2 regions of the Mesorhizobium sp. M0830 genome follow, and region 1 is predicted to be linked to the other one. Evidence: riboswitches for the same ligand, from Rfam matches in the RefSeq annotation. Region 1 holds a riboswitch; the other holds the start of a gene.
The links. Region 1 has a riboswitch for thiamine pyrophosphate ahead of thiB (thiamine ABC transporter substrate binding subunit). Riboswitches for the same ligand answer to the same signal wherever they lie in the genome.

Region 1 (15,698 bases):
TGGACGAGGAACTGATCAAGAAGATCGAAGGCCATGATTTCGATCCGGTGAAGGTGCTGCAATGGCGAACCGCGCGTTTCGACTTCGCCAGCCTCGATGCGCTGAAGCGCTCGATCGAAACCAATGCCCCGGTCGAAGGACTGACGCGTGCGCTGCCTGCAGTCGACGCGCAGGCGCTTGAATATCTGTCGCGCGACGAAGACATCCGCGCTCTTGCCAGCAATGCCAAACGCGTGGCGCTGCTGTGGGAGGCCTGCGCGCTGCCCGATTACCGCAGGATCGCGCCGGCCCAGCATGCAGACCTCATTGCTTCGATCTACACGGACCTTGCACGGCATGGCCATGTCGACGAGAATTACATGGCCGAGCAGGTGCGCCGCGCCGACACCACCGAGGGCGACATCGACACGTTGTCGCATCGCATTGCCCAGATCCGCACCTGGACATTCGTGTCGAACCGGCCCGGTTGGCTGGCCGATCAGGCACACTGGCAGGAAAAGACGCGCGAAATCGAAGACAGATTGTCGGATGCGCTGCATGAGCGGTTGACGAAACGCTTCGTAGACCGCAGGACTTCCGTCCTCATGCGGCGCCTTAGAGAAAATACCATGCCTGAAGCCGAAATTAGTCCTACCGGAACCGTCCTTGTCGAAGGCCACCATGTCGGCGAGTTGCAAGGGTTCCGCTTCACCGCCGACCAGACCGTCGGCGGCGAAGACGCCAAGGCCGTGCGCACCGCCGCCCAGAAGGCGCTGGCCGCCGAGTTCGAGGCGCGCGCCGAGCGCTTCGGCGCTTCAGCCAATGGCGACATCGCGCTTGGCTCGGACGGCACGCTGCGCTGGATCGGCGCGCCGATCGGCACGCTGGTTTCGGGCGAAGACGCGCTGAAGCCGCGCCTGGTGCTGTTGGCCGACGAACAGCTGACTGGCCCGGCACGCGACAAGGTCGCCGCGCGTGCCGAGCGGTTCGTCAATTTCCAGATCGAATCGCTGCTGAAGCCGCTGGTCGACCTTAAGAATGCCGACCAGATTTCCGGCATCGGCCGTGGCATCGCCTTCCAGCTGGTCGAGAATTTCGGTCTCATCAACCGCCGCGACATCGCCGAGGAGATGAAGTCGCTCGACCAGGAAGGTCGCGCCGCCCTTCGCCGGCTTGGCGTGCGCTTCGGCGCCTACCATGTCTTCGTGCCGGCGCTGATCAAGCCGGCGCCCGCCGGACTGGTGACGCTTCTCTGGGCGTTGAAGAACGACGGCAAGGACAAGCCCGGCTTTGGCGACGTGGTTCACGCGCTCGCTTCCGGCCGCACATCGGTGGTCATCGATCCTGCCTTCGACAAGACCTTCTACAAGTTGGCCGGCTACCGCAATCTCGGCCGCCGCGCCGTGCGCATCGACATCCTGGAACGGCTGGCCGACCTGATCCGCCCGGCGACCAACTGGAAGCCGGGTCTCGGGCAACGCCCGGACGGCGCCTATGACGGCCAGTCCTTCATGGTGACGCCGCCCATGATGTCGATCCTCGGCGCCACCGCCGACGACATGGAAGAAATCCTGAAAGGCCTGGGCTACCGCGCCGAGCCTAAACCGGCCGTCGAGGTCAAGGCACTGCTCGAAGCACAGGACAATGCCGCGCGCGAAGCTGCCGCTGCCAAGCTGGCGGCGGAAGCGGCGGCACGTGCCGAACAGGCCAAGGCGGCAGAAGCCGCGGCAACCGACGCGGCCGCGGAGGCAGCGATCGAAGGTTCGGAGCCGGCATCGGACGCAGTGGCCGCTTCGGAAACGCCGGCCGAAAGTCCTGCCGAAATCATCGCAGACACCGCCGCAGAACCTACTGTGCCCGATGTGGCGGAACAGGCGGACACTCCAGTCGAAACCGTGCAGGACGAAGCGCCGGTAGCCGAGATTGTTGCAGAGGCCGCCGAACCTGCGCCGGTTGAACCACAGGCAGCCGAGATTGAAACCGCACCGGCCGAGCTGACGCCAGATGCCGCGCCCGCAACGGACGCCGCGCCAAGCGAACCTGCAGCGGCGGCTGAAGCGGCCGCCAGCAGCGAACCCGCCCCAGAAGCCGAAGCGCCAAAGCCCATACTGTTGTGGCGCCAGGGTCGCTTCGAACAGCGCCCGCGCAACCGCGACGACAGCCGCAGGAACAATCGCCCGCGCAACGGGCAAGGGCGCGGCCGAAGCGATGCGCCTGTGGATGCTGCCGGCGCCCCAGCCGCAGTTCCACCTGGCGATCGTCCGGCCCATGAAGGACGGCGCGAAGGCGCCGGCAAGCCGCGCTTCGACCGTTCGAAGTTCAAGCCCAAGCCTCAGGCCGAAGGCGAACAGCGGCGTGACGGCCGCCCGCAAGGCGAACAGCGGCGTGATGGCCGCCCGCAAGGCGAGCGGTCGGACCGACGCGATGGCCGGCCCGACTGGAAGGGCGGCAGGCCGGACGGCAAGGGTGCGCAAGGCAGCAAGCCGGCTTTCCAGCCGAAGCCGCGCGAGGAACGCCCGGTGCGCTTCGATCCTGACTCGCCGTTTGCCAAGCTCGCCGCTCTGCGCGACCAGCTGAAGAAGTAGACCTGGCTCGCCTCGATGGTCGTCGAAGGCCGCCAGCGCATCGACAAATGGCTATTCTTCTCGCGCGCCGTGAAATCACGCTCGCTGGCAGCGAAACTGGTGGTCGCCGGCCGCGTGCGCATCAATCGCGACAAAGCAGCGCAGGCCTCCGATCTGGTCAAGCCTGGCGACGTGCTGACCATCACGCTCGAGCGGCGCATCTTCGTCTGGAAGGTGCTTGGCGCCGGTGTTCGACGTGGCCCGGCCGAGGAGGCCCGCACGCTGTACGAAGATATCTCGCCACCGCCCGCGCCGAAGGGCGAAGCCCCTCCTGATGCAATTCCGGGGCTGCGCGAGGCCGGTAGCGGCCGCCCGACCAAGAAGGAACGCCGCCAGACCGACCGCTTGCTCGGCGAAGACTGATGCCTGACATCCAGGAACACGCAGCGGGAATGGGACAACGACACGCCTGAGGCAAAACTGAACCCGGCAATCAAGACGTTTCGCGGGACATGGCTGACTGCCGCCGGGCCTGTCGTCTGATATTCATTCCCGAAACACCGGCACCACCCGCAATCGCTACCCTTGCAAGCGGCCGATAAAGGCGTTACCTGACGGAAAAAGCCCAACAAAAATGGGACGTACCGGAGCCGACCGATGACCTATGTCGTGACCGACAATTGCATCAAATGCAAATATATGGACTGCATCGAGGTCTGTCCGGTCGACTGTTTCTACGAAGGCGAGAACATGCTCGTCATCCATCCCGACGAGTGCATCGACTGCGGCGTTTGCGAGCCGGAATGCCCGGCCGACGCGATCAAGCCCGACACCGAGCCGGGGCTCGACAAATGGCTGCAGATCAACACCGAATACGCCGATAAATGGCCCAACATCACCGCCAAGAAGGAGCCACCGGCCGACGCCAAATCCTTCGACGGCGAGGCCGGCAAGTTCGAGAAATACTTCTCGCCCGAGCCCGGCGAAGGCGATTGACAACACGGCCGCAAAGGCCTGAATTACGCGGGGTAAGGGGCACGTCACATTAACCGCCTTGACAGGCGGCGTTGACCTGTGGCGTTCGCTTATGCAGCAAAACCTTGATTCTTCCGACTTTTTGTGTTACATGAGCCAAATATGCCGGTGACACACGTCGATTTATGGCGCAGACGCCCCAAATCACTGAAAGGTGAAAATCCCATTCCGGACCAGAGCGATCTGGGCCAGGCGGTCGCAATATTGCGTTTGCCGGTCCGGCTTTTCCGGTGGGTCATCTGTTGTGCGGCAAACGATCGGCTCCCCCGATCGCGCGAGTTCGGGCCGGCAGGACGCCGGTACCACAACAAGGAGTTCAGGGCGTAATGGCTACGATCACCCCGCAGAAAAAGTCCACCGCTGCGCGTCACGGTTTTAAGACCGGCGAGTACATCGTCTACCCGGCGCACGGCGTCGGCCAGATCGTGTCGATCGACGAGCAGGAAGTTGCTGGACATAAGCTGGAACTATTCGTCATCGACTTCTCGAAGGACAAGATGCGCCTGAAGGTGCCGGTCGCCAAGGCGACCTCCATCGGCATGCGCAAGCTGTCGGAAGAGGACTATGTCGAGCGCGCGCTGAAGGTCGTGCAGGGTCGCGCCCGGGTCAAGCGCACCATGTGGTCGCGCCGCGCCCAGGAATATGATGCGAAGATCAATTCCGGCGACCTGATCTCGATCTCGGAAGTTGTGCGCGACCTCTACCGCGCCGACAACCAGCCAGAGCAGTCCTATTCCGAACGCCAACTCTATGAGGCAGCGCTCGACCGCATGGCCCGCGAGATCGCGGCCGTCAATCGCATGTCGGAAACCGAAGCCGTGCGCCTGATCGAGGTCAACCTCAACAAGGGGCCTAAGCGGGGTGCCAAGGCTGATAATGAGGAAGCCGAGCAGGAAGAAGCTGCCTGAGCTTTTGCCTTTGAGTTCATGAAAAACCCGGCCTTGCGCCGGGTTTTTTGCTTTTTGACGATGAAGCTACAGCGATCCGTCGCCGCCACTTTCCCTCTCCGCCTCCTGCTTCAGCGTCGCAATAAACCGCTTCGTCCGTTGCTTCTCGGGATTGCCGAACAGCAGCGCGGCCGGCCCTTTCTCGACGATGACGCCGGCATCGAGAAACACCACTTCCTGGGCGATCTTGGAGGCGAGGCGCAGATCATGCGTCGCCATCACCATGGTCGTGCCTTCGCTGGCGAGCTTGCCGAGCACGTCTACCACCTCTTGCGCCAGTTCCGGGTCAAGCGCCGAGGTCGGCTCGTCGCAGAGCAGAACTTTCGGCGACGGCGCCAAGGCACGCGCGATCGCCACACGCTGCTGTTGGCCGCCCGACAGCGTCGCCGGCCAAGCGTCCGCCTTGTGCACCATCCCAACTTTTTCCAGCAGGGCGAGCGCCCGCTCGCGTGCCCTCTCCGGCGGCCATTTCAGCACCGTCACCAGCCCTTCCATGACGTTTTCGATCGCGGTGCGATGCGGAAACAGCTGGAAGTTCTGGAACACCATGCCGGTCTGCAGCCGCAGGCGCTGGATATCCCTGGCCGGAACCCTGACGCCGGGTTGGAATTCCAGCGCCTCGTCACCGATGCGCACCGTGCCCGAAGTCGGGATCTCCAGAAGGTTGACGCAGCGCAGCAAGGTGCTTTTGCCGCCGCCTGAAGGCCCGACCAGCGCTGTAACGCTGCCTTCGGCAATGGTGACCGTCACGCCCTTCAGCACAAGGTTGTCGCCGAAGCGTTTCTCGATGTTGGTGAGGCCGATCATGAGCGCGCCTCCAGGAAGCCGCCATAGCGGTTGAGCCGGGTTTCCAGTCGCGTCTGCAAGGCCGACAGCACCGAACTCATCGCCAGATAGAGCATCGCCGCCTCGACATAGAGGATAAGCGGCTCATAGGTGGTGGCGACGATGCGCTGCGCCGCCTGGAACATTTCCGGCACGGTGATCGCGGCCGCCAGCGACGTGTCCTTGACCAGCGAGATGAAAGTGTTGGAGAGCGGCGGCACCGCGACCCGGCCGGCCTGCGGCAGGATGGTGCGCCGCATCGCCTGGCTCCAGGTCATGCCGATCGAATAGCCGGCCTCCCACTGGCCCTTCGGCACCGAGCCTATCGCAGCGCGGATGATCTCCGACGTGTAGGCGCCTATGTTGAGCGTGAAGCCGATCAACGCCGCGGTGAAGGCATCGAGCAGAATGCCGACCGACGGCAGGCCGTAGAAGATCAGGAACAGCTGAACCAGGAGCGGCGTGCCGCGAAAAATCCAGACGTAGAAGCGCACCAGCGCGACCAGGGGCTTCGGTCCGAACAGCCGGGCGAGCGCAGCACCCAGGCCGACCGTCAAGCCGAGAGCGAAGGACAACAGCGTCAGCGGCACGGTGAAGATCAGCGCCGCCCACAACAGCGAAGGCAGTGACTCCAGCATCAGTTGCAGCCAGTGCGGCACGTAAGATTCTCCAATGGTCGAGGCGGCTCATCAAGGCGTGAATGCGTCAGACATATCACGACAAAAGCGGCGGCCGGTCAAAGACGGCTCGCCGCTTCATATGTCTCGTGGGCCGGAGACCGGGCCCACCTCATCAGCTTACTTCGAAACGTCCTGGCCGAAATAGGTGTCGGCGATCTTCTGGTAGGTGCCATCGGCCTTGATGTCGGCCAGCGCCTTGTTGATCGCCGCAACAAGTTCCGGATCGCCCTTGCGCACGATGACGCCGGAATAGTCAGCGTTTTCTTCTTGCGCGGCAATCTTCACATTGGCGTCGGGCTTGTGCTTCTTGAAGTCGAGGAACGACAGGCTGTCATTGATGGTGGCGTCGGCACGGCCGGTTAAAAGCAGCTGGATCGACTGGTCGAAGCCATCGGTGCCGACCAATTCGGCGCCGTTCGCCTCGGCCAGCTTGCCGAAATTCGAGGTCAGCGACTGCGCCGACTTCTTGCCCTTGAGATCGGCGAACGTCTTGATGTCGGTGTTGTCGCCGCGCACGATCAGCACTGCTTTGGAGGCGATGTAGGGATCGGAGAAGGCGTACTTGGCCTTGCGGGCATCGGTGATGCCGACTTCATTGATGACGGCGTCATAGCGATTGGCGTCGAGGCCGGCGATCAGCCCGTCCCACTTGCCTTCAAGGAACTCGGCCTTGACGCCGAGCTTGTCGGCGATCGCCTTGGCGATTTCGACATCGAAGCCGACCAGGGCGCCGGAAGTGTCATGATAGGTGAATGGCGCATAGGTGCCTTCCGTGCCGACCTTGATGACCCCGGCCTGCTTGATCTGGTCGAGATTGGCGCCGGCATTGCCTGCGGTGACAGCCAGAGCCTGCAGCGTTCCGGCGATAATGAGCGACTTCAGCCATTTCATTTTTCTGTGATCCCGTCCTTGGCCGGATATCCGGCATTGTGTGAGCGCTGGAAACTGCCAGATGCGAGGTGAGAAAATAAGGAACCGGATTTCGTAAATCACACGTTTCTGAAATTGGATTCTCCAAATGGCGTTTCTTGGCGGCAATCGAGGCCGTCACCGGTCCTGCAGACATCGTTCAAGCAACCTGATCCGCCCGGCAACAACCAGGGAACCTTTCCGGCGTACCGCACGTTCTGGCAGTTCTAGGGCACGACGCCGCTATTTCAACCGGGCGCCAGCCAAGTTTGCAAAGTCATCCGCATCGCCTGAGCCAGGGAGCGCCTCATGATGGAAGACACGGCAGGACGGATCATGGTCCGCGCGGCAATGAAGGCTCCCTACCTCGAACGTGATGAAGAGCATCGGCTGGCATTGCTCTGGAAAGAGGACAATGACCAGAACGCATTGCACAGCATCACCGTCGCCCATATGCGGCTGGTCATTTCCATGGCCTCGAAATTCCGCCACTACGGCCTGCCGCTCGGCGATCTGATCCAGGAGGGCCACGTCGGCCTGCTTGAAGCCGCAGCCCGCTTCGAGCCGGAGCGCGAGGTGCGGTTTTCGACCTACGCGACGTGGTGGATCCGCGCCTCGATGCAGGACTACATCCTGCGCAACTGGTCGATTGTGCGCGGCGGCACCAGTTCGGCCCAAAAGGCGCTGTTCTTCAACTTGCGCCGCCTGCGCGCACGGCTGGCGAATGGCGCCGAGCCGCTGTCGAACGCGACCCTATACCGCGAAGTGTCGGAGACACTCGGCGTCTCCGAAGCCGATGTGGCGATGATGGATTCGCGCCTGTCGGCACCCGATTCCTCGCTAAACATGCCGGTTGCCGATGATGCGGGTTCGACCGAGCGCATGGACTTCCTGGTCTCCGACGATCCGCTACCCGACGAGATCGTCGGAGACAAGATCGATGTCGCGCGCCGCTCGCTATGGCTGAGGGAGGCGCTGCGCGCGCTCAACGCACGGGAGTTGAGGATCATCGAGGAGCGCCGGCTGAATGACGAGGGCGCGACACTCGAAGCGCTCGGCGAGACGCTCGGCATTTCCAAGGAACGTGTCCGCCAGATCGAGGCCCGCGCCATGGAAAAGCTCAAGGTGGCGTTGGTGAAGCAGAACCCGGAGTTCATGGCGACTGCCGCCTGATCCGTAACAGACGTTCAGCAAATGAATTTGCAGCGAGCGCTTATTTGTCGGTGACGATCTTGACCTTGTCGCCGGCGGAAACCGCGGCGCCCGGCGACAGAGCATTGAGCACGCGGAACAGGTCGAGCTTGCGATCGACGCCAACCATCTGAGCCGAAAGCGAACCCATCGTCTGCCCCGGCTGGACGGTGACGACGCGGATATGCAGTGGCTTCAACGCGGCCTTTTCGGCAGCACTCAGGATACGGAACGATCCACTGACCGAACGCGCGACCGCATCCAGCGAGGTGCTGGCCGAAGGTGCCGCAGTCAACAGCCGATAGACCTGGCCGCCGGCACGGATCACGGCAATGTCGAACTGCCAGCCTTCAGCGCCGGCATGCGCCGTCGCCGCCTCGTTGCCGTTGATCGTCTCCTGCCTAACGCTGCTGTCGTCGAGACCGGCCACCCAGCCGCTGCGGATATAATCGGTCAGCGCGCGGTTCTTGTCGATCGAGACGCCGTCGAAGCGGATCGCCATATCGCCGGGACCGGTTGCCGTCACCGCGGCCGCCGAATTGTCGATGATGAAACCCTGCGGCACCGAGAAGGACACGCCGAGGCCCGGATGCAGGAAGGTTTCGCCGCGCACATAGCCTTCTTCAGGCGTGTCGCCATACAGCAGGCCGTCTATGCCGGCGAGGAAGGAATCGCGGTCGCGCGAGCCGACGCCCGGCGCGCCGAACTGGCGGGCATGGCGCTGCGCCAGATCGATGCGCTGCGGCGTGTTGGGGTGCGTGGCCAGGAAGTCGAGGCTGGCATCGGTGGCGCCGCTGATCGAACGGAAGTCCGTATAGGCCGACATCGACTGCAGGAAGCGGCCGGCGGCGAAAGGATCATAGCCGGCTTCGCCGATCGATTTGATGCCGATGGCGTCGGCTTCCAGTTCTTGGTTGCGCGAGAATTGCGCCAGCCGCAGCTTGCCGCGGATCAGCGCCGCCTTGGCGGTCGGGCTGTCGCCCAGCACATCGGAAACCACTTTCGTCGCCAGGCCCTCCTCGGCCTCCAGCTGCTGGCGCTGCAGGCCGTGATTGGCGGTGACGTGGCCCATTTCATGGGCGATGACAGCGGCAAGCTCAGCCGAATCATTGGCCAGCGCCAGCAGGCCCCGGGTGATGTAGAGATAGCCGCCCGGCAGCGCGAACGCGTTGACGTTGGGCGAATTCAGGATGGTGATGCGATAGGTCTGCGTCGGGTTGGCAGACACCACCGTCAGATTGCCGACCACCTTGGCGACCATGCGCTCGAGCTTGGGGTCGGAATATTCGCCGCCATAAGTCGCCAGGATGCGCGGGTGCTGCGCCTTGGCCAGTTCGGCGAGCTTGTTGTTGGCGCCAACGTTGTCGACCGTGATCGGCTTGTCGGAAGGCTGGAAGCCGGACTCCTGTACTTCCGGCGGCATGAACATCTGGCAGCTCGCCAGCGCCACGGCAAAACCGGCCAGCGCAAGAAAACGCGCCAGCGGATTCATTCGTAGTCTATCAACGCCGATCGCCAGAACGGTTTCCTTTCGGGTCCCGGCGCATAACCACGAAAACCGGGGGCGATCTTCGGAACACGTCATGCGCTATCTTAAACTGCTGCAGCATCCGTTGCACGTCCCTCGGGCGGGCGGCGGATGCTGCAGGCAAATCACGTCCTGTGCCGGACCAGTAGGGCGGACCTAGCCACACTCCTCCAGTCATGGCAAGCAAGCGCCACATCGCCTGGAGCCGGTTTGACCGTAAATTATGTCCGCTTCCGGGCAATATCTCGTGATACACCGCCACTCCCGCCGATATAGCGCCGGAACACTTCGGGACCAGCCCCGATGAAGAAATCATCTGCCTTGCCGATTGCCGCGACCATCCCATTGTCGAGAAACACCACGTGCTCGCCGATACGGCGAGCGTCTTCAGGCTGGTGGGTGACAAACAGCACCGTCATGCCACGCTCGGCATGAACGGCGGCGACCAGATCCAGCATATCGTCGCGCAAAGCGGGCCCGAGCGACGCGAAGGGTTCATCGAGCAGCAGCACCGGCCGGTCGCGCACCAGAACGCGGGCCAATGCGACGCGCTGGCGTTCCCCACCCGAAAGTTCGCGTGGCAGGCGTTTTTCCTTGCCCCCGAGACCGGTGCGTACAAGTGCCTCGGCGATCGCGGCGCGGTCCGCCTCGGTCAGCCGCAAGGCTGGCGAGCGGCCGAGCCCGACATTCTGCTCGACGGAAAGATGGGCGAAGAGATTGTTCTCCTGGAACACCATCGATACCGGCCGCGCAGAGGCCGGGTCGGCGCTGACGTCGGCGCCGCCGATCAGCACGCGGCCCGACTGTGGGGCCTCGAAGCCGGCGACCAGATTGAGCAGGGTCGACTTGCCCGACCCGCTCGGCCCCATGATGGCGGTGATCTTCGACTTGGCGAACTCGACGTCGAAGACGAGCGGCATCTCGCCGTAGCTGAACGACACCCTGTCCAGCCGCACAGGCGCGCCTTTTTTAAGCCCGCTGGCCTCTCCATCAAGCATCCCGGACCCTCTCCCTTCCCAGCCAGTGCGCCGCCACGATCAGCGCGAGGCAGACGAGGCCGAGCAGCAGTGCCAGGCCGGCGGCATCCGCGGTGCGGTAGCTGCCCATGCGCGCCAGGAGAAGGTAGGGCAATGTCTGCACGGAATCACTGCCGAACAAGGCAATGACGCCGAGGTCGCCGAGCGAAAGGGCCATGGCGAAAGCGAAGGCGGTGGCGAGCGGCCGCCGAAGCGACGGCCAGTCGACCAGCACCAACCGGTTCCAGCCCGCAATGCCGAGCTGTGCGCAGAGCCGTTCGTGACGCTCGCTGGCCGCATCGTAGGCGGGACGGACGGCGCGCAGGGCGAACGGCATCGCCATCACCGCGTTGACGGTGACGACCATGACCGGGGCGATGGCGAAGACGTCGCCGACATGGCGCAGCAAAAGGAACCAGCCGGCGCCGATGACGATCGGCGGCACGACCAGGACAAAGCCGGCGCCTGTATCCGTGACATGCTCAAGCATTGTCCGGGGGCCAGCCCGGCGTTTCAACGCCAGTGCCCGCCGTGCCATGGTCAGCGCCAGCGACAGCATCACCGAGAGCAGTGCAGACAGCAAGGCCAGCACCGCACTGGTCAGAGCAGCCTGTCGGACAGTGGCCTCACCGGCCAGCCGGCCGAGGTCGGCACTCAACCCGGCCGTCACCGTCGCTGCCATCGGCCCGACGACGAACAGCAGCGCCAAGGCAATGAGCATGGCGTTCAGCCAGCTCTCGCTCCTATTGACGGAGAGATAGCGGCGTTGGGCAACTGGCAGGTTGGTGTCGCCAACCACATTGGCGCCAAGCCGCGTCAGGGCCAGCACCATGATAAAGGTCAAGGCGATCTGCAGCAGCGTCAGCGTCACCGCCCGCGCGGGATCGAAATCGAAGCGCAGCGCCTGGTAGATGCCGACCTCCAGGGTCGTCGCGGCCGGCCCGCCGCCGAGCGTCAGCACGATCGTGAAGGATGTGATGCAGAGCATGAAGACAAGCCCGGCGACACCCGGCAATGCCGCACGCAGCGTTGGCCATTCGATCAGCCGGAACGCCGGCCGTGCTGCCATGCCGAGTTGGCTCGCCAGCCGCCAGTGGTCGGATGGAATGGTCTGCAGCGCCTCGAGGAACAGCCTCGTCGCCAGCGGCAGGTTGAAGAACACATGGGCGACGAGAATGCCGGACAGGCCATAGATGCCCGGCCAGCTTCCGCCGCCGATCACCGTGAGAACGCCGGCGAAATAGCCGGCGCGGCCATAAAGCGCCAGGATGCCGAGGGCCGCGACGATGGCCGGCAGCGCCAACGGTACGGCGAACAGTTGCAGGATGAAGGCGCGGCCGAAGAAGCGTGGGTGCCGCGACATAGCGCGTGCGACGAACAGTGCAGGCACGACGGAGAGCAGCGTCGACAATACCGCTTGCCAGAGCGTGAAGCGCACGACGCGCAGGAGATAGGCATCGAAGGCTGCCCAGGCGCCCGAGAAATCATGGGCGCCTTCGAAAAGCAGGCCGGCAAATGCGCCGCCGATCAGCAGCGCTATTGCAGCTAGCGCGAGGGTGCCAGCGGTGATGCGGGGGTCAGACGCGCGTTGCACGCTGGGCCACCTGACTCGCGACTCTTAGCGAGGATTGCGTTCCGTCGCGCCCCCCTCTGTCCTGCCGGACATCTCCCCCTCTAGGGGGGAGATTAGCCGTTACCCATGCCTTCGCCAACCTCCAACGTTGCCGGGGACGAGCCGCCAGCAAAGCAGCTGATCTCCCCCCTTGAGGGGGAGATGGCCGGTAGGCCAGAGGGGGGTGGCTTGGCACAAACATCCGACGTGGCTGAGCCCTACTTGCTCATCACCGCCAGCCATTCATCCACCCAGGCCTTGCGGTTAGCGGCAACTTCCTCGGGGCTGAACAGCAAGGTTTTGGTCGGCTTGACCAGTTTGTCGAAAGCCGGGTTGAGCGGCTTGTCGGTCTTCCCGGCTGGGAACATCCAGTTGGTCTCGGGGATGGCATCCTGGAACTTCGGTCCGGTCATGAAGGCCATGAACTTCTCCGCCAGCGGGTTTTTCGCCCCAGTCGTGGTGATGCCGGCGACCTCAATCTGCAGATACTCGCCCTCCTCGAAGGACACCGCCTGATAGCGCTCTGTCTTCTCGGCAACCATGTGGTAGGCCGGCGACGTCGTGTAGGAGAGCACCATCGGCGCTTCGCCCTTGGTGAACAGGCCGTAGGCCTCGCTCCAGCCCGGCGTCACGGTCAGCACCTTGGCCTTGAGCTTGGCCCAGGCTTCCGGCGCCTTGTCGCCATAGACCGACTTCACCCACAACAGCAGGCCGAGGCCCGGCGTCGAGGTGCGCGGATCCTGGATGACGATCTTGTCGTCGGCGCTGCCTTCGATCAGTTCTTTCAGGCTCTTCGGCGGCGTCTTCAGCTTCTCGGTGTCGTAGACGACAGCGAAATAACCGTAGTCGAACGGCACGAAAGTGTCATCGCTCCAGCCGCCCGGCACAGTGACATCCGTCACCGCGCCATGCGGCGCGAACAGGCCGGTGGCCTTGGCATCGGCGGTAAGGTTGGTGTCGAGACCGAGCACGATATCGGCCTTGGTCGATGCGCCTTCCAGCCTGACGCGGTTGAGCAGCGCGACGCCATCGGCGACCGAGACGAACTCGACGTCGCAGCCGCATTCGGCCTCGAATTCCTTCTTCACCACGGGACCCGGACCCCAGTCGGCGGTGAAGCTTTCATAGGTGTAGACGGTGAGTTTGTCCTTGGCCAAGGCCGGTCCTGACAAGACCAAGGTCATGGCTGATACAAGAGCGTATAAGAGCGTGCGCATCGGCGCCTCCTTCGTTCGAATTGAAAGGAATTGAGGCGTCGGACTGTCCGAAACGTCTAATCCCTCCGCCGGTACAAACCGGATCAGGTTCAGCGGGTTGGCGAGACTGCCTCTCAGCCGGTCCGCGAAGATCGCGTCCGGCACCCCGTTAGAGCGTTTCGACACATAGGCCGGGCCGATCCCCCACGCAAGTGGGAGTTTGCCGCCTTCCGTTTCCGTTGCCGGGCTGGTAAGGGCCACACGATATGAGCACATTCACCATCCTGCTTGGCGGCGACCTCATCCGCACGCCACGGCTCGACCGCCAGGTCGAAGGCTCCCGCGTGATTGCCGCCGACGCCGGCATCGGCCATGCGCGGCTGCTCGGCCTTGTCCCGGAACTGTGGGTGGGGGATTTCGATTCCGTGCCGGCCAACCTGCCTGATGACCTAGCCACTGTCCCTCGTCGGACTTTCCCGGCCGAAAAGGACAAGACTGATGGCGAACTGGCCATCGCCGCCGCACTGGAGCTCGGTGCGACCAGCCTGGTGCTCGCCGGCGCCTTCGGCGGCAAGCGCGCCGACCACGCCTTCCTGCATCTGGCGCTGGCCCTGCGGCTGGCCGAGGCCGGGACGGATGTGCTTTTAACCAGCGGCGCGCAGGAGGGTGTCCCCCTGCTCCACGGCAAGGCTGGCTTCGACTATGCCGACGGCACGTTGTTTTCGGTGCTCGGCTTTTCCCAACTCGCCGGCCTGACCGTCACCGGCGCCAAATGGCCGCTGAACCACGTCGAGGTGGCGTTTGGCTCGTCGCTGACCATTTCCAATGAGGTCAGGGGCCGCCTCGAAATCGCGCTGGGCCACGGCCGCGCGATACTGCTCGCCCATCCCTATCCCTTGCCTGAAAGCTGATATGGCCCCACCCCTTCTCAATCTCGACGGTATAAGACTGACCTTCGGCGGCACGCCGCTGCTCGATGGTGCCTCCTTGACGGCGTCGGCAGGCGACAAGATCGCGCTGGTCGGCCGCAACGGGTCGGGCAAGTCGACGCTGCTGAAGATAGCCGCCGGCCTGATCGAGCCGCAGGACGGCGAGGTGTTCCGCCAGCCTTCGGCGACCATACGCTATTTGCCGCAGATGCCCGACATGGAGGGTTTTGCCAGTGTTCGGGCGTATGTCGAGGCCGGACTTGGCCCCGCCGACGACCCGTACCGCGCCAGCTATCTGATGGAGCATCTCGACTTGTCTGGTGAGGAGCGGCCCAACGACCTGTCCGGCGGCGAGGCGAGGCGCGCCGCCCTTGCCCGCGTCATGGCGCCCGAACCCGACATCCTGCTGCTCGATGAGCCGACCAACCATCTCGATCTGTCCGTGATCGAATGGCTGGAGGAGGAGCTCGTCCGCACCTCGTCGGCACTGATCGTCATCTCGCACGACCGCCGCTTCCTCGAGCGTGTATCGCGCACCACGGTCTGGCTCGATCGCGGCCAGACCCGCAGGTTGGACAAGGGCTTTGGCCATTTCGAGGAATGGCGCGACCTAGTGCTGGAGGAAGAAGAACGCGAGCAGCACAAGCTTGGCCGCCAGATCGTGCGTGAGGAGCACTGGCTGCGCTATGGCGTGACGGCGCGGCGCAAACGCAACATGCGCCGGTTGGGCGAATTGCAGACCATGCGCCAGCGTTTTCGCGGCCATCGCGGGGCCGAAGGATCGGCCACCATGGTGGCCAGCGATGCCGCAGAATCCGGCAAGCTGGTGATCGAGGCCAAAAATATCGAGAAGAGCTTTGGCGATCTCACCGTGGTCAAGGGGTTTTCGACCCGCATCCAGCGCGGCGATCGGGTCGGCCTGGTCGGGCCGAACGGTGCCGGCAAGACGACGCTGCTGAAAATGCTGACCGGCGAGATGAAGCCCGATGCCGGTTCGGTGCGGCTCGGCACCAATCTGGAAATCGCCACGCTCGACCAGAAGCGCGAGGCGGTCGACCCGCAGGAGACCTTGGCGCAGTATCTCACCGACGGACGCGGCGAAAACCTCGTCATCAATGGCGAGCAGCGCCATGTCGTCTCGTACATGAAGGATTTCCTGTTCAAGCCGGAACAGGCGCGCACGCCGGTGCGAGAACTGTCCGGCGGCGAGCGGGCGCGGCTTTTGCTGGCCCGCGTGCTGGCCCGGCCGGCAAACCTTCTGGTTCTCGATGAGCCGACCAACGATCT
Region 2 (15,698 bases), on a different contig from region 1:
GAACGCCTTGGAAAGTATTGTGTCATCATGACGGTTATATACATGTTGGCGAGCGGACTACCTTATTACAACCGAGTCGCCATGATGCCGATGCTTTTGCTCCCGGTGGTGCTCGTGACGCTATATGCTCGTATAACCGCTCCACGCCGTTCTTCGGCATATCAGTGAAAATCATTCGACTAGGCGCTGGCTAGGCTCTTAACTCATATTCTGCGCATCGACTGAGGTGCCGTGGGTTGCTTTCTGGGGTCGCATCCCCTCGACCGTGAAATCTTATTGTCCGCCCGGGAAATATCGCTCAATCTTCAAGCAACCGTCACCATAGACAGCAACTCGCGGGCACCTGCGCCCGTTCTCAGAGGCGGCACCTACACTGTCGTGCTCGATGCGTGCGGATCGTCATTGCCGCCCAGAAAGTACAAGCGAGCGGCCACGTTGTTGAGGCACAAAGTGCCACTGAAATTGGAAGCACGAGGGACCCGATTCAAAAGAACCCGTCCTGTGAAGTTCGCATTTGAGACCGCGTAAACTGCCGCCCGCCCGATCGAAACGGCAGCCGGAACCGTTCCCAAAGCGATGAAACCAGACTGCGAAAAACCCCGTCCATCGGCCTTGAGTAGATAGCTGAGGCCGAGGCGCGTAGCATGAGAACAACAAGCGCGAATGATATTGTTGCTTCACTAAGCTACGAGCCTGGTGGATTGCGTTCGGCCGCTGCGATTTCGCAGGTCTCGGTGATCGCACCTCGACGTTGTCCGTGCCCTCTCTCCCAAAGATCTGTGTGCCGACCAAGAACACCACAGCGCCCACCGGTATGGCTGCCCGCCAATCAACGCCATGATCCTCCAGCCCATCGCTCGCCGGGACATGTCGCGAGCAGATTGAACCATCGTGTCCATCCTCCCTGCCTAGCAAAACCGATCCGAAAGGAAACATAACCATGGACCGCAACTTCGCGCGGGCGCTTGCGCTCGTTCTGAAATCTGAAGGGCTCTGGTCGGACAATCCGGCCGATCCAGGCGGCGCCACCATGAAGGGGGTGACGCTCGCCAATCTCCGTCGCTACGTGAAGGCCGAGGCGACGAAGGCGGACCTCCGCAGCATTGGCGACGCGCAAGTTGCCGCAATCTACCGCCGTTTCTACTGGGACGCCGTGCTCGGCGCCGAACTGCCCGATGGCGTCGACTTTGCGGTGTTCGATTTCGCGGTGAACAGCGGGCCTGGGCGGGCGGCGAAATACCTGCAGGCGGCCGTGGGCGTTGCCCAGGACGGCCGGATCGGACCGGCGACCATCGCGGCAGTCGAGGCAAAACCGGCCGGCGTCATCATCGATGCGATCTGCGATGGGCGGCTGGCGTTTCTCAAACGGCTGCCGACATGGGCAACGTTCGGGCGCGGCTGGTCCGATCGGGTGAGGTCGGTGCGGGTTCAGGCCTTGCTGATGTCGGCGCAACATGCCGCGGTGGCCGCGCCGGCGACTGTCCCGCAACCGTCCAAAGCCGAAACCACCGCTACCGAGGCGCAGACGGTCCAGCCGGTGCCTCGGGTACCGCCATCCGGCGGCAAGACGGCTGCAGCGGCCGGTATTCTCTTGCTCATGGCCGCAGCGCTCACGGCGTTCCGGCATCACCTCACCGGTTTTTTCGGGAGCCTCTTTTGATGACATGGTTCAATACCAACGCCTTACACAATCTCCTCAACACGCTGATCGCCATCATCTGCGGTGGCGCCCTTGCCGGCTTCGACTGGACGATGTTCGGGGTGAGCGACCGCGCCGCGCTTCAGATCAGCGGCACTATCGCCCTTGCCAAGATCATCATCAACGCGGTGCGTGACGGTCCGCGCGGCATGATCGTGCCGCCGGCCAAGGAGACATGAGATGGGAACGCTCGCACTGCTTGGCCAGGTCTGGCCATATCTCCTTGCAACGGGTGCCGCGCTCGCCGGTCTCTGGACGGCCTACGCCAAGGGCAAGGCCAACCAGAAGGCCAGGCAAGATGCCGCCGACGCCGCGGCTCGCTCCGAAGCCCAGAAGATCGATGATGCCGTTGCCGGCCGGACGCCGGACGACAACCGGAGGAGGCTGGGCAAATGGTCAAAATCCTAGCGCTTTCCCTCACGCTGGCCGGCTGCACCACATCGGGCGGGTCGTTCTGCGCGGCCGGGCATCCCATCCGGCCGACACAGGCAGAGGTGGCGACTCTTTCCGACGCGTCGGCAGCGGCGATCCTGGCTCATAACGAAAAGGGTCAGAAGCTCTGTGGATGGAGACCGTGATGCACGAAATTTTCGACCTGCTTGGCATCAAGGGACCGGTCGTGGCGGCTGGCCTTGCCGGCGGCGTTCTGCGCGCGCTCTCGCGGCATCGCTACAAATTGCGCGAAATGATAGCGTCGCCAATCTGTGGCGCCTTGGCGGCGGCATATCTGACGCTGCCGGCGGTGTCCTACGCCAGGATCACCGGCCTGCCGATGCCGGATCCCGTCGACGACACCACCACACTGGCAGCGGCCTTCCTGATCGGCGTCTGCGCCATGTGGATCTCGGACGTCTTGTTCGAGTTTGTCGCGAGGCGATTCAAGCCGCCGTCAGATGAGTAGCTGCTGGCTCCGGTCGGCGTTGTCTGTTGGCATCTGCTTGACAGCATGCCCGAGACACTTTCGGCATAGAGCCGCGCCGAAAGAGCCGCCAGACGCGGTATAGTCCTCATTTCATTTCCACGACTGCCATTTTTGCCCGCCTCGGCTCGCGCCGGGGCGGGCCATTTTGCGTTTCGGCTCGATGCGGCGGCGATTCGGATTGGCAAGCCTCAAGCCAGGATGTTGACCGCGCGTGCCGCGACCAGCGCGATGGTCAGCAGCGAGATCATGGATTCCGCCATCATCAACAGCTTGGCGCGCTGGGAGAGTGGCAACGTATCGGTGGGCGAAAACGCTGTCGCATTGGTGAAGGCAAGGAAGAAATAGTCGACGAAGCCGGGCAGCCAATCGCGAAGGTCACGGTCGTTCAGCGTCATCTGTGCGAACAGGAAGTCGGCCTGCGCGAGCTTGACGAGCCCGCAGGTCGGCGGTCCACCGCGATCGGTGCTCCAGAACCACAAGGCAAAGACGATGACGTTGGTGACCCATATGTTGAGCGCATCGATCAGCAGCGTCGTGCCGCTGTTGCCGGCATGGCCCTCCAGCAAGGCACGCACCAGCAAGAACAGCGAACCACAATTCATGAGGCTGATGATGGCGGTCATGGTTAGCGCGGTTCTGCGGATCATGATGCGAAACTGGCCGATCGCATGCCACTCGTGATCATCGACCGCCTTTCGGGTGGCGGCCTGTGTCCAGGCCGTGGCCACCGACAAGGGCAGCAGCAGGGCGGCCTCCAGCACCGGCGCCAGCCAGCGCGGCCCAAATGAGAGGTTGTTGATGACCAGAAGCTGCAGGCAGATGATAACCAGAACGGCCGCGCGCGCCATCCAGAAGTCGAGCGCACGGTAGTGGATGACGGCGTGGTGGTGGCGCATTGGGATCCGGATTTTTCAGGCTAGGTCAGCCGTGCAGCGCTATCGTGGCTGGAGAGAGGAGCGCCGATACTCCTGCTCGATAATGGTGCTGCAATGGCACATAGCTATACTTTTTTGTAAGCTTCGACGTTTGGGCTGTTCGTCAAACCGGACTATGTGATCTAAGCGCCGCATGGCGGGGATAGATGGATCCATGGACGACTGGGTGCCGGCGGAATTGGTTGCCGCCGGCGTCGATTCCCCATCGGTTTTGTCCAGTCTAACCCGTCGTCCCTTGTATTTGCTGGCGATTTTGTGCCTGACGCAGATATTCTGCTGGACGGTGGCGCCCGCACTCGTCAACGTCTCACCGCCCAACGATGTCGTCGAAGGCTTCATGTGGGGCCGCGAATGGGTGCTGTTGAGCTACAAGCATCCACAGCTTCCCGCATGGCTGCTCGAGACCAGCCATCTTCTGACCGGATCGTTCCGCTGGCCGCAATATTTCGTGGCCCAGCTGACGATCTCGGCGACTTTCGTCCTGGTCTATCTGCTGGCCCGCGACCTGATAGGGCAGAAGCGTGCGCTGGCTGCCGTGCTTTTGATGCCGTCTCTCTATTTCTTCGGCTGGCCGACCCCGCAGTTCAATCATGACTACGCGCAGATGCCCTTCTGGGCCGCTATCTGCTGGCTGTTGTGGCGTGCAGGGCGTGGTGGTGGGCCGGGCTGGTGGCTTGCGCTCGGACTTGTATCGGGCGTCGGGCTCTACGCCAAGTTTTCCACCGCCCTGCTGTTGCTGTTCGGTGCGATTTGGCTGTTGTCCGACCCGCGGGCACGCAGTCGGCTCGCCACGCCTTGGCCATGGCTTGGCCTTGTGGTTTTCGTCGCTGTCGCTGCGCCGCTGGCCGTCGAACTCAACCGCGTCGATTTCCTGCCGCTGACCTATGCTGCCTGGCGCGATCAGTGGGTGCTGGCCCATCGCTCCCGCTTCTATTATATCGGCGTCCAGATGGCCGGGCTCTGCGGCTTCGTTCTGGTGCTGGCGATATCAGGGCTGCTGCGGCGCTCGGCGCCGCCGCAAGAGCCCGTTGGGCGCGGTATTCTCGTTTACCTCTTGTGGATGGGGCTTGGCCCGGCGCTCCTCGTCATGGTGGCGTCCCTGTTCACCGGGGCAGGCGAGGCCTGGGGCGCGCCGATGTACAATCTTGCTGGCGTTGTGGCGCTTGCCTTGCTGGGCCACCGCCTCGGCACCGTCGAGATGCGAAAGCTGGCGATCTGCGCGTTCGTCTGCATCATCGGCATATCTGGTGCTTATGCGGGGATCCGCTGGACGAAATGCAATTTGCGTGGACGGATGGACGCCGTCTGTTGGCCGGCGCAGAAGATATCGGATGAGGCCGAGGTCGTCTGGCACGCGGCCGCGCCCGGTCGGCTCGACATCGTCGGCGGCCATCCCCTTATCGCGTCGCTGGCGGGCCTCAACGCCTATGACAAGCCGTCGATCTTCACCGACCTGAACATGCAGTATGCCCCCTGGATCACCAAGGATCGGCTGCGCGACCACGGCATACTGCTGGTCTGGCCTGGGCGCGACGTGCCACCTCGACTGCAGGTGTGGGTGGGCAACGTCCCGGTCAAAACCGTTCTTTTCGACTGGTCGCTCAGGGCGCCGCCGGTGGTGGTCAGCTTTGCCGCCATTCCGCCCGGCGCGCCGCAGTTGGCGAATGCGATCGACAGCCTCGCCCAAACGAGCAACTGAAGCAGGTCGGCGGTCCGCTGGACGGAGCAAGAGACAATGCCCATTTATGGGAGATCCAAGTTGATTTTGCGCAATTCCAGACGGAAAATCGCTACACGTTTTTCCTGGAATTGCTTTTGAGGAGACGTGATATGGCGACTTCGACCGAACGTGCAGTTCTTGCCGGCGGCTGTTTCTGGGGCATGCAGGATTTGATACGGCGCTATCCCGGCGTCATCTCCACCCGTGTCGGCTATAGCGGCGGCGACGTGCCCAATGCCACCTATCGCAACCACGGCACCCACGCCGAAGCCATCGAGATCAATTTCGACCCGGCCATCATCAGCTATCGCACGCTGCTGGAGCGCTTTTTCCAGATCCATGATCCGACGACCCGCAACCGGCAGGGCAACGATGTCGGGCTGAGTTACCGCTCGGCGATCTATGACACCAGCGACGAACAGAAGCGCGTCGCCGAGGACACTATCGCCGATGTCGATGCCTCGGGTCTGTGGCCGGGCAAGGTCGTCACCGAAGTGGCGCCGGTCGGTCCCTTCTGGGAAGCCGAGCCTGAGCATCAGGACTATCTGGAGAAATATCCCAACGGCTACACCTGCCACTTCGTCAGGCCGGGCTGGAAGCTGCCGGTTCGCGAAAAGGCTGTTTCGTAGACTTCACAACCGGCGACTGTGCCGGCTCGACGAGACCGTCGAGCGGCTTCGTCGCAGGCCAAGCCCTTTCAGGTCACTGCGCCTTGTCACCTCGGTGCAGCCGTCGAGCGCCTGATATCAAGGACTGCGCCATCTTAGCACGCCACGTGGCAAATCAAGCGCGGCTAGGAACACGCTGCGGGGGGTAACGCCTGCTGCGTTGGGTATGACGTTGACCCTTGGCGGCTGCGAGACCGCGCCCCGCTTGAAAAGATCGATAATGCCAGCTTGGCCTTGTTTAGGAGTGCCCGGTTCCGCGGGCGCCCAAAAAAGCCGCGGAGCATGCGCTCGCGGCTTCCTCGGTTGCCGGCAATGGCCTACTTACCGCAGTGGTTATCGTTGACCGTCGGCACAGAGGTGCCCGGCGAGGTGTGGGTGGCGTCAGGCTGCGCGCCCTGCGGGCCGGCCGGGCAATTTCGATCTGCGTTCGAATTCATGTCGCCGGGCATGCCGGTCGTGCTGTTGGTTATGCCGAGGTCGACAGTACCGGGCCTAACCGTATTCGGCGAAGCCGGGGTGTTCGGCTCCACAGTCACCGACTTCCCGCTGCCGGCGCCATCGCCACTTGCGTTATTGCTGCCGGCACTTTGCGCCATGGCTGACATGGCCAGACCAATCGTGAGAGCCGAAGCTGCGAGGATTTTCATGAACATGGTTTGTCTCCATTTCTGTGAACTCGTCGCTTGTTTCTACGAAGGTGATCGCATTTGCGACTATGGGGACAACCGGTCGCGGCAGCGAAGGTTCCCGATAAAATTTCGCTCCAGAAACATCGGCGTCTTCGACCCAAGAACCACGCCTGGCGCAATGCTTTTTGGTGCAGCGCGCTGAAAAAATGGCTTTCACTTCGGTTTGATTGGTGCTTTAACCCGCGCATCCACAGGGGTGCTCCGTACGGTCGGGGCTGAGACGGGGGCGGCAAGCCCACAGACCCTAAAAGCTGATCTGGGTAATACCAGCGGAGCGAGGCGGGCCATGTTTTCAGGCGCACAGATTTCCCTATATCCCATGGCCGACGATTTCGTCGGCGTCATCCTTGGCGCGCTGGGCGCGCTCGGTCCCTATCGCGACAAGCTCCGGATCGAGACCGACGACATCTCGACCCTGCTGGTCGGGCCACCCGAGGTGCTGTTTCCAGCCATGCGCGACCTCTTCGTGGCGGCGGCGCGCAGCGGTAAACATTGCGTGCTGTCAGCCACCATCTCACGCGGCTGCCCGGGCGAGCCCGACGATCCGATCTGCCGCTCCGATGCCCTTGGCGGACCTGTCGGGCCACTCGGCCCGCGCAGGGATGCGGCCATCGCGGCGGTGCGCGGCGCGGCTTCGACTGGCCAGCCGGCGGCAGCGCAGTTCTCGCTCTATGTGATGGGCACCGACGACCATATGGACGAGATCTACGGCTGCATCGATTTTCTCAAGCAGTCGGGCGTCTATGAGCGCTCTAAGCATTTCTGTACGAAATTGCGCGGTGATGCGGGCCCGATCTTTTCGGCGCTTGACGCGGCATTCTGCCGCTTCGGACCGGGTGCCGGCCACGTAACCCTTGACGTCACGGTTTCAGCCAACAGCCCGTCGGCCGTCTGAAACAGCCGCCGCCTATGCGCGGCCGTCAAAGGTTACCTGCCGTGGTCCCATCCCCAGTTTCTTCGCGCCCGATCGCGAGCCTTCTTATCAAGGCGGTACCGGTGACGATGTCGGTCGGACTGCTCCTGCTGGCCTGGGAGCTTTATGCCACCTATTCCGGCATCAAGCCGACGACACTGCCGGCGCCGTCACGCGTCCTCGCGCAAGCGATGCTCAATCGCGAGGCGTTGGTCGACAACGCCATTCCGACCATCCGCGCCACGCTGCTTGGCTTTGCCTGTTCGCTCAGCGTCGCCTTTGCGCTGTCGATACTGGTCGACTTTTTCCAGCCGCTGCGCCGCGCGCTGTTTCCCGTCTTCATCGTCAGCCAGACATTGCCGCTGGTGGCGATCGCGCCGCTGGTGGTGCTGTGGTTCGGCTTCGGACTGGCGCCCAAGATCATGCTGGTGGCGCTGGTCACCTTCTTTCCGATGCTGGTGGCATTGGTCGAGGGTTACGAGTCGACCGAGGCCGAGATCGGCCAGATGCTGCACGCCATGGGGGCAGGGCGCTGGCGCGTCTTCGTGCTGGCGCGGCTGCCTTCGGCGCTGCCTTACTTCTTTGCTGGCCTGAGGATCTCCATCACCTATGCCGTGGTCGGCGCTATCTTCGCCGAATATGCGGGTGCGGCGAAGGGCTTGGGCATCTATATGCTCAACGCCAAGAACAATTTCCACCCCGACCTGGTGCTGGCTGCCGTCGGCGTCAGCGCAGCGCTTACACTTGTCCTGTTCGGCTTGACTGTACTGTTGCAGCGCCTTGCCATGCCTTGGGAGGGCAAACAAACCGCAGGGAAGCGGCGATGAGCCGGCTCGAACTGCGGCATGTGCGCAAGGCGTTCGGTGGGCTCGACGTGCTGGCCGATATATCGCTGAGTGTCGGCGCTGGTGAGTTCGTCTCGGTGCTTGGGCCCTCGGGCGCCGGCAAGTCGACGCTGTTCCAGCTTCTGACCGGCGCCGAGCACGGCGAGGGCGAGATGTTGTTCGACGGCGCGCCCCTCGATGACCACGGCAGGCATTTCGCCTTCATGCCGCAACGCGACGCGCTGATGCCGTGGCGACGCATCCTCGACAACACGACGCTGGGGCTCGAAGTGCAGGGCATCGGGCGCAAGGCGGCGCGGGCACGTGTTGCGCCGCTGTTTGCCGAGTTCGGGCTTGCTGGCTTCGAGCGGCATTTTCCTGCTCAACTGTCCGGCGGCATGCGCCAGCGTACGGCCCTGCTGCGCACGGTGGTGCAGGAGCGCGACATGCTTTTGCTCGACGAACCGTTCGGCGCGCTCGACGCGCTCACGCGCACCGCGATGCAGCGCTGGCTTGAGCGGATGTGGCGGGATCACCGCTGGACGGCGCTCCTGATCACCCATGATGTGCGCGAAGCCGTGTTCCTGTCCGACCGCATCTATGTGCTGTCGGCGCGCCCGGCCCGCATCGTGCGTGAAATCAAGGTCCCACTGCCGCGCCCGCGCAACTTTGGCGGCGATGCTGCGCGCCAGGCAAGTGCGCTCGAGGCCGAGATCCTCGACATCATCCTCAACCCCAACCCATCCAAAGGAAACGACCATGATTGACTTGACGCGCCGGCAGGCTCTGCTGCTGACCCTTGCGACCGGCCTTCCGCTCTTTGCCGGATCGGGGCGAGCCCGGGCACAATCGGCGGCGCAAAAGGTCACCGTCGCACTCGACTGGACGGTCAACACCAATCACATCGGCCTGTTCGTCGCTCGCGACAAGGGGTTCTATTCCGAAGCTGGACTCGAGGTCGAGATCCTGCCTTACAGCGATACCGGCGCCGGCACGCTGGTCGCCAACCGCGTCGCCGATTTCGGCATCAACGGTACCATCAGCCTGTTCACCCAGAAAACCGCCGGGGCCGACTTGAAGGGCGTCTATGCCGTGGTGCAATCCGAAACCGGCCGCGTGGTTTTCAATGCGGCACGCAGCGAGATCAAAAGCCCGAGGGACCTTGACGGCCTGACTTATGGCGGCTTCGGCAGCGCTTGGGAAAACGCACTGATCGGCACCATCATCCGTCACGACGGCGGCAAAGGCAATTTCGAGACGGTGACGCTGGGTACCTCAGCCTATGAGGCGCTGGCCAACGGTTCGGTCGACTTCACGCTCGAAGTCTCGACCTGGGAAGGCGTCGAGGCCGAGTTGAAAGGTATCAAGCAGCGCAGCTTCGTCTATGCCGACTATGGCGTGCCCGATGAGCACACGACACTGATCTCTTCGAGCGAAGCCTATCTCCAGGCAAATCCGAAACCTGCCGCCGCCTTCATCCAGGCAACGCGGCGCGGCTACCAGTTCGCTGTTGATCATCCCGATGAGGCGGCAGCCCTATTGGTCGCCGCCAACAAGGACACGCTGACCAATCCGGCACTGATCGAGGCTTCGCTGAAGATGCTGGTCGACGGCCATTATCTGCGCAGCCAAGGCGGTGCCATCGGGACGATGGATCCGGCCAAGATGGAAGCGATCGGCGACTACCTCTTCGCGTCCGGAATCCTGCGCGATGCCAATGGCAAAGTGCTGACGCAACGCCCTGATTTCGCGAAATATTTCAGCAATTCAGCTCTGGGGTAGGGAGCCAATCGGCTCTTCGACCTTCGAGGAAATCGCTGGCCAGCCAAGAAGCTCACGAGGTGCGGCAGCTCTACGTCAGACCCACAGATCAGCAGACCCGACCGATTCAATTCCGGACGATCTCATAGAGCAGAGTGGTTTTGATGTGTCGCCCGGGTTCACCCTGCAGTGACAGGGCGGCTGCGTAGAGTTTTGCTACGGCTGGGCAGAGACCTTCGAATTCCCGGCTCATATTGGCAATGGCAGTCATCTCGGCGGGAGTGCCGCCAGCGTTGATGAAAGCGTCGGCCAGCAGCGACCAGTCTCCGTCGCTGGCAGCGGCGGCCGGCAGACTGCCATTCTTCGCTGCGCCGAAAGCGTGGAACAGGGTGGCGCCGACCTTGTCCATGTCGATCAGGAAATCCTGGTCCGGCGTGCCGAGTGCATCCGGCCCTTCACGAAGGTAGTTGTTGCAGATGGCAGCGGTTTCCCGCGCCATGACATGGTTGAGCATATCCGATTGTGCACGCAGCGCTTCGGCGGCTTTGCCGTCCGGAGCCGAGGACAGCAGGGATGCGTATCTTCGCCTGAGATCGGCGACAGCCATCCTGCTCGCATTTCGCACCTGATCGACATTTCCAAGTCTGGCCACGGCCGTGATTTTTTCCACGACGACGTCGTAGTCGTCTGGAAACTCCTGCTTGATTGCCTTGAAAATCTGGCTTCCTTGGCTTTCAATCTGTTCGCTTACCTGAGCTGTGGTCAGCATTTGTGGATCGGGCGAACCCGCCACCGTCTGGTAAAGATATTTGCCGCCGGCAAAGCCGAGCGCCCAGGGCAATACCTTTATCGCAACAAACGACAAAGCGGCGACCGCCGCCACGCTAAAGCCTTTCCAACGTCCCATCCACCGGCCCTCCCTGAACCTGTCTAGTTCGCGCCGAGGGTCCGCGCCTTCTTGCGGTCGGCTTCGGCGCGCTTGTGATTGTCCTTGGCCTCCCACGCAACGGGTTCGACTGGCCGGACCCTGTCGTCTGCGGCCTGTTCGTTGCAGGTACCTGTCCGTTTCGGATCGAGCTTGATTGCCTGTCTGCAGTCGGCAGCGGCAATCACGTAGTCTCCTACAGACGCCCTGGCCAGGGCGCGATCGTAATAGGCTTCGGCATTGTTGGGATCGAGCCCGATTACAAAGCTGAACGAGTCTATCGCGCCTCCGACATAGCCTTGAATCTGCTGGTTCAACCCCCGTTGCAGATTCCAGGCGATAGCCGCTGAATTGTCCTGCTGGGGAGCGGCCATAGGTGCATCCGCAGACGGAACTTCACCGCCTGTCACCTGCTCGTTGCAGGCGCCGGACCGTTGTGGTTCGAGTTCCATGGCTTTTCGGCAGTCGGCCGTCGCGCGGTCACGATCGCCTTTGCGGGTCAATGCGAGCGCGCGGCCGAAATAGGCGGCAGCATCCTTCGCGTTGACGTCGATCACCTTATCGAAATCAGCTATGGCGCGATCATTGTCGCCTGTATTCGTCCAGGCGACGGCCCTGTTGTAGTAGCCGTCCGCGCTGTCGGGGGCGAGCCCAATCGCCCGATTGGCATCGGCAACTGCGCGCGGCCAGTCGCTCTTGCCAATCCAGGCAGCGCTTCGATTGGCATAGGCGTCGACGCTTTCCGGATCGAGGCTGATGGCATGGTCGAAATCAGCTATCGCAAGGTCGTAGTCGCCTTTGGAAGCGTGGGCGATGCCTCTGTTGACATACACTGCGGCGCCTTGTGGATCGAGGCGGATCGCCTCGTCATATTCGGTGATAGCCCTGTCGTGGTCGCCCTTGCGTTGCCAGGTGGCGCCGAGACTGTTGCGCGCATTGCGGTTTTGCGGATCGACAGTGAGCGCCTGCTCGAAATCGATAATAGTCGCGTCGGTCTTGCCTTTGCGAAAGAAGGCCAGGCCACGGCTGTAGTAGGCGTCGCCGGAGCCAGGCTCGAGGCTGATTGTGACATTGAAGTCAGCGATAGCGCGGTCGTTTTCCCCCTTGTTGTACCAGGCAGCCCCGCGATTGAAGTAGGCCGAGGCATCTCTGGCATCGAGCATGATCGCCTCGCTGTAGTCGGCGATCGACCGGTCGTAATCATGCTTGTCGTCCCAGGCGAGGCCGCGACGGAAATGGGCGATGACACGGTTCCGCGACGGTTCGGTCTTGTCGTCGGCAATCGGTGTGCAGGCGGCGATGAGCTGATCGGCACCGATCTCGCTGTCGCTGAAGCAGACGGCGTTATCCTTGCCGGCGGCGAGCGCGGATGTGTTCAGGATAAGGAGGACGACAAGGCTTGCCAGCGACCAGCGCACCCATGGAAGGGCTGTCGTCAGCGCGAATAATCCGCTTACGGCGGCAGCCAGCCCCGCACCTTTCCAACGTGCCATTTCGCTGGCCCCCCGAACACCCGCCTCAGCGGTGATCTGCCTATTGTTCGTCATTTGTTCCAAAAATGCAAGCAGAAATTGCAGAGCGGAATGGATGAGACCTGTCTGCCGCCATGGTGCCGGGCCGACTTCTTGCGAGCGGCAAAGGCGCGCTTCGCCTGCATCCCCGGTCCCGACATATCCCGTTTGATGCCGATCTGATCTTGTTGATTAACCGCCCGGCAATGGTTGCGTGCAAAGGTTGCCCCGAGGGATCATTGGGGTGCTTGCCTTGCTCATATCAAAAAGCGAAACCCTTTCGCACATCAATGACGACAGGATCTTGTCCGCGGCTCGGAAGCGCGAAATCCTGGTCGATTTGCGGGAAGGTTTCTTTCGGATCTGCGCGCTGGCTTTCGCGGGGATGTTCGTCTACCGTGGCGTGTATCACCTCATGCTTGACCCGACCCGCCTCAACGTGGCGCTGGTGGCGATTTCCGAGGTTCTGACCTTTACCTGGCTGCTTCTGTCGCGGCGACCGCAGGTTCGCGACTGGAACCCGCTCACGGCAGTTGTCTCCGTGGTCGCCAGCTTCGGTGTCGGCTTCATCGACCTGGAGCCGGGGGCAGCCATCATCCCGGTCTATGCCGCCGCGCCGCTGCAAGCCCTGGCGTTGGGGTTCGTGATCTGGGGAAAGATATCTCTGGGGCGTTCGTTTGCCATTCTGCCGGGCAATCGCGGTGTGATGACCGGCGGTGCCTACCGTCTGGTGCGGCACCCGATTTATGCCGGCTACCTTGCCGGCCATGTCCTGTTCCTGTTGTCCGCCTTTTCCTTCTACAATCTCGCCGTCTATGCCGTGATCACCTTCTTCCAGGTGCATCGCATCTTGCGCGAAGAGGCGCTGCTGGCCGCCACGCCGGAGTACCGGGACTATATGAAGCGCGTCCACTACAGGCTGTTCTACGGGATCGTCTGACAAGAAGGCCTATCGGCTGCGATCACAGCCATCTCGGCGGCGATGCGATCCCTGGCCAGGGGCTTATGCGTTGCCCTGGGCGTCATCCATGGGCGCAGCCGCAATCGTCGGAGTAGAGCGTCAGTCATCAAGAGCGATCGCGATCTCGTGACCGCCTTGATACCAGCACGCACCCGATTGTGATGTGCGACGATCCGTTTGTGATCCGGCTCGTTTCGGAATTTTCGTAAAGTCATCGCGGTCCACACCCCCCGTGGAAACAAGAGGAGAGGGTCCCACCCCTTGTCCTCCTCCAAGGCCCGCCCCGGTTCACCCGTGGCGGGCTTTTGCTTGGCGGTCGAGGAGCCGCGTGGGTCAAGCGTCGAGGAGGGCAACGGTTTTCCGGGGCTCAATCCTAGCCGCCGGACGTTTGGTTCGGGTCAGATACTGGCGCCGATCGATTACTCCATGTCAGGCACATCGCCGCTGACGAAGAGCGTTTTCGGCGGGCCATATTCGCCCGGCGTCGGATCGGCCTCGCGGCTCCAGGCGATGACGCCGGCATGCTTTGCCGCCAGAGCCCTGGCGGTGCGTATGGCGCGATCCTCGCTCTGCTGGTCGGCGGGTCCAAAGGCTGGAAATAAGTCGCCGTCCTCGCCGCGATCGAATGCGACCACGACGATCAGCCTGGGATTTTTCTGGCCACTGGAATCGGACACTTGCACCTTAGGCGCGAAACCTATCACAATACAGGGAATTGGGCCGGCTCGTTCGATTCCGGGAGGTGGGGTGGTGCAAGACCAGCGTTTCGATGAGCCGGTCCGGATTGCGCTCGGCCGATCGCGAAATTCGATCTTCAACGTGGAGCGGGTCGCTCAGGCTGCCGACATCCTGATGAACCGCTGGCCGGTTGCGACCGGTCAACGGCACATGGTTGCTCGCAAGGTCTGCCTGGCCGTGCTTGAGGGGAAGAAAGAAGCCTCGGCGGCACGGGCGGCATTCATCAACGCCGCGATCGAGGCGGATATCCTCGTTGAGCCCCGTGAAGTGTCGATACCGTAACGGGTCCGGCCAGGATTGAATCAAGAACCAGCGCTATCCTCTTGATGGTGGTCGGCCTTCGCAATCCGTATGCCCGCCTGTCGTCGACGCTTTTTTGTAGGCGTTCCCCAAAATCCGCGCCCGTTTGCTCGTCCTCAGGTCATGTTGACACGGCGTCCGTGGATCTGTATTGAACAGGATTATACAGGTTCACTGAACAGGTACCTATATGAAACGGCGCGCGGTTCAACTGTCTCCCGGCACCGGCAAGCCCGAACAGATCGCCACGGTTCTCGAACATGAGATCCGCTCCGGCGTTCTCGGTTTCGGCGACCGCCTGCAAAGCGAGAACGAACTCGTCCAGCGCTTCTCCGTCAGCCGCAATACGGTCCGCAAGGGCCTCGAGGAACTGTCCAGCCGCGGGCTGATCACCACCAAGGTCGGAATCGGCTCCTTCGTCACTTTCGATGGCAAGCCGGTCGACGACGCCATCGGCTGGTCGCGGGCGTTGGCCGATGCGGGCGCCAATGCCGAGACGCGGACGCTGCGGCTGGAGGTCATCGAGGATACCGATCTGGCTTCGCTGCTTGGTATCAAAAGCCCGTTCTTCATCGCCGTCGACCGGGTGCGTACCAACGCCAGCGACGGCCATGCGATCTCCATCGAGCGCAGCCGGCTGCCATTGTCACCCGAGCTTGAAGACGTGCCGTTGCGCGGATTGCGCGAGGGCTCGCTGCACCAGACGCTGCGCGCCGCCGGCCTCATTCCCGACCACGGCGAGGAATGGGTGGAGATCGAGATGCTCAACGCCGAGGACGCCACTATCCTCGGCTGCCCGCAAGGCACGCCGTTCCTGCGCGGCCGCCGGTTGACGCGCGCCGTCGACGACCGGCCGATCGAATATGTCACCAGCCTGCTCAACCCCGCGCATTTCGCGCTGCATATGAGGTTCTGAGCGATGCCGGACACAGCCAAGGACCCGCTCGATCGCGCCATGGGCGCGCTTGTCGGCGGAGCGCTGGGAGATGCGCTCGGCATGCCGACGCAGCTTTTGTCGCCGGCCCGGATTGCCGAACTCTACGGCCATGTCGAGGATTTCATCGCGCCTTTCGCCAATCATCCAGTGTCGAAGGGATTGGCTGCCGGTACCATCACCGACGATACCGAACAA

Region 2: linked by a shared signal. The riboswitch ahead of NKI20_RS14965 (YkoF family thiamine/hydroxymethylpyrimidine-binding protein) and the one ahead of thiB (thiamine ABC transporter substrate binding subunit) in region 1 are both predicted to bind thiamine pyrophosphate.

What each region holds. Positions count from the first base shown of each region.
Region 1 is NZ_JAMYOR010000003.1:71,262-86,959, reverse strand. It holds gene NKI20_RS03095 (helicase-related protein) at 1-2,564, shown strand, start outside; gene NKI20_RS03090 (RNA-binding S4 domain-containing protein) at 2,580-2,966, shown strand; gene fdxA (ferredoxin FdxA) at 3,201-3,539, shown strand; gene NKI20_RS03080 (CarD family transcriptional regulator) at 3,905-4,486, shown strand; gene NKI20_RS03075 (amino acid ABC transporter ATP-binding protein) at 4,553-5,332, opposite strand; gene NKI20_RS03070 (amino acid ABC transporter permease) at 5,329-6,009, opposite strand; gene NKI20_RS03065 (amino acid ABC transporter substrate-binding protein) at 6,148-6,921, opposite strand; gene NKI20_RS03060 (RNA polymerase factor sigma-32) at 7,249-8,112, shown strand; gene NKI20_RS03055 (M48 family metalloprotease) at 8,153-9,622, opposite strand; gene thiQ (thiamine ABC transporter ATP-binding protein) at 9,880-10,656, opposite strand; gene thiP (thiamine/thiamine pyrophosphate ABC transporter permease) at 10,649-12,268, opposite strand; gene thiB (thiamine ABC transporter substrate binding subunit) at 12,505-13,503, opposite strand; TPP riboswitch at 13,547-13,661, opposite strand; gene NKI20_RS03035 (thiamine diphosphokinase) at 13,749-14,393, shown strand; gene NKI20_RS03030 (ABC-F family ATP-binding cassette domain-containing protein) at 14,395-15,698, shown strand, end outside.
Region 2 is NZ_JAMYOR010000021.1:27,997-43,694, forward strand. It holds gene NKI20_RS14925 (glycoside hydrolase family 108 protein) at 941-1,660, shown strand; gene NKI20_RS14930 (hypothetical protein) at 1,660-1,878, shown strand; gene NKI20_RS14935 (hypothetical protein) at 1,880-2,107, shown strand; gene NKI20_RS14940 (hypothetical protein) at 2,277-2,600, shown strand; gene NKI20_RS14945 (hypothetical protein) at 2,810-3,517, opposite strand; gene NKI20_RS14950 (glycosyltransferase family 39 protein) at 3,711-5,255, shown strand; gene msrA (peptide-methionine (S)-S-oxide reductase MsrA) at 5,387-5,905, shown strand; gene NKI20_RS14960 (hypothetical protein) at 6,262-6,597, opposite strand; TPP riboswitch at 6,816-6,929, shown strand; gene NKI20_RS14965 (YkoF family thiamine/hydroxymethylpyrimidine-binding protein) at 6,920-7,528, shown strand; gene NKI20_RS14970 (ABC transporter permease) at 7,543-8,373, shown strand; gene NKI20_RS14975 (ABC transporter ATP-binding protein) at 8,370-9,137, shown strand; gene NKI20_RS14980 (ABC transporter substrate-binding protein) at 9,130-10,152, shown strand; gene NKI20_RS14985 (hypothetical protein) at 10,259-11,038, opposite strand; gene NKI20_RS14990 (tetratricopeptide repeat protein) at 11,062-12,549, opposite strand; gene NKI20_RS14995 (methyltransferase family protein) at 12,872-13,507, shown strand; gene NKI20_RS15000 (hypothetical protein) at 13,948-14,205, opposite strand; gene NKI20_RS15005 (DUF982 domain-containing protein) at 14,279-14,548, shown strand; gene NKI20_RS15010 (GntR family transcriptional regulator) at 14,757-15,482, shown strand; gene NKI20_RS15015 (ADP-ribosylglycohydrolase family protein) at 15,486-15,698, shown strand, end outside.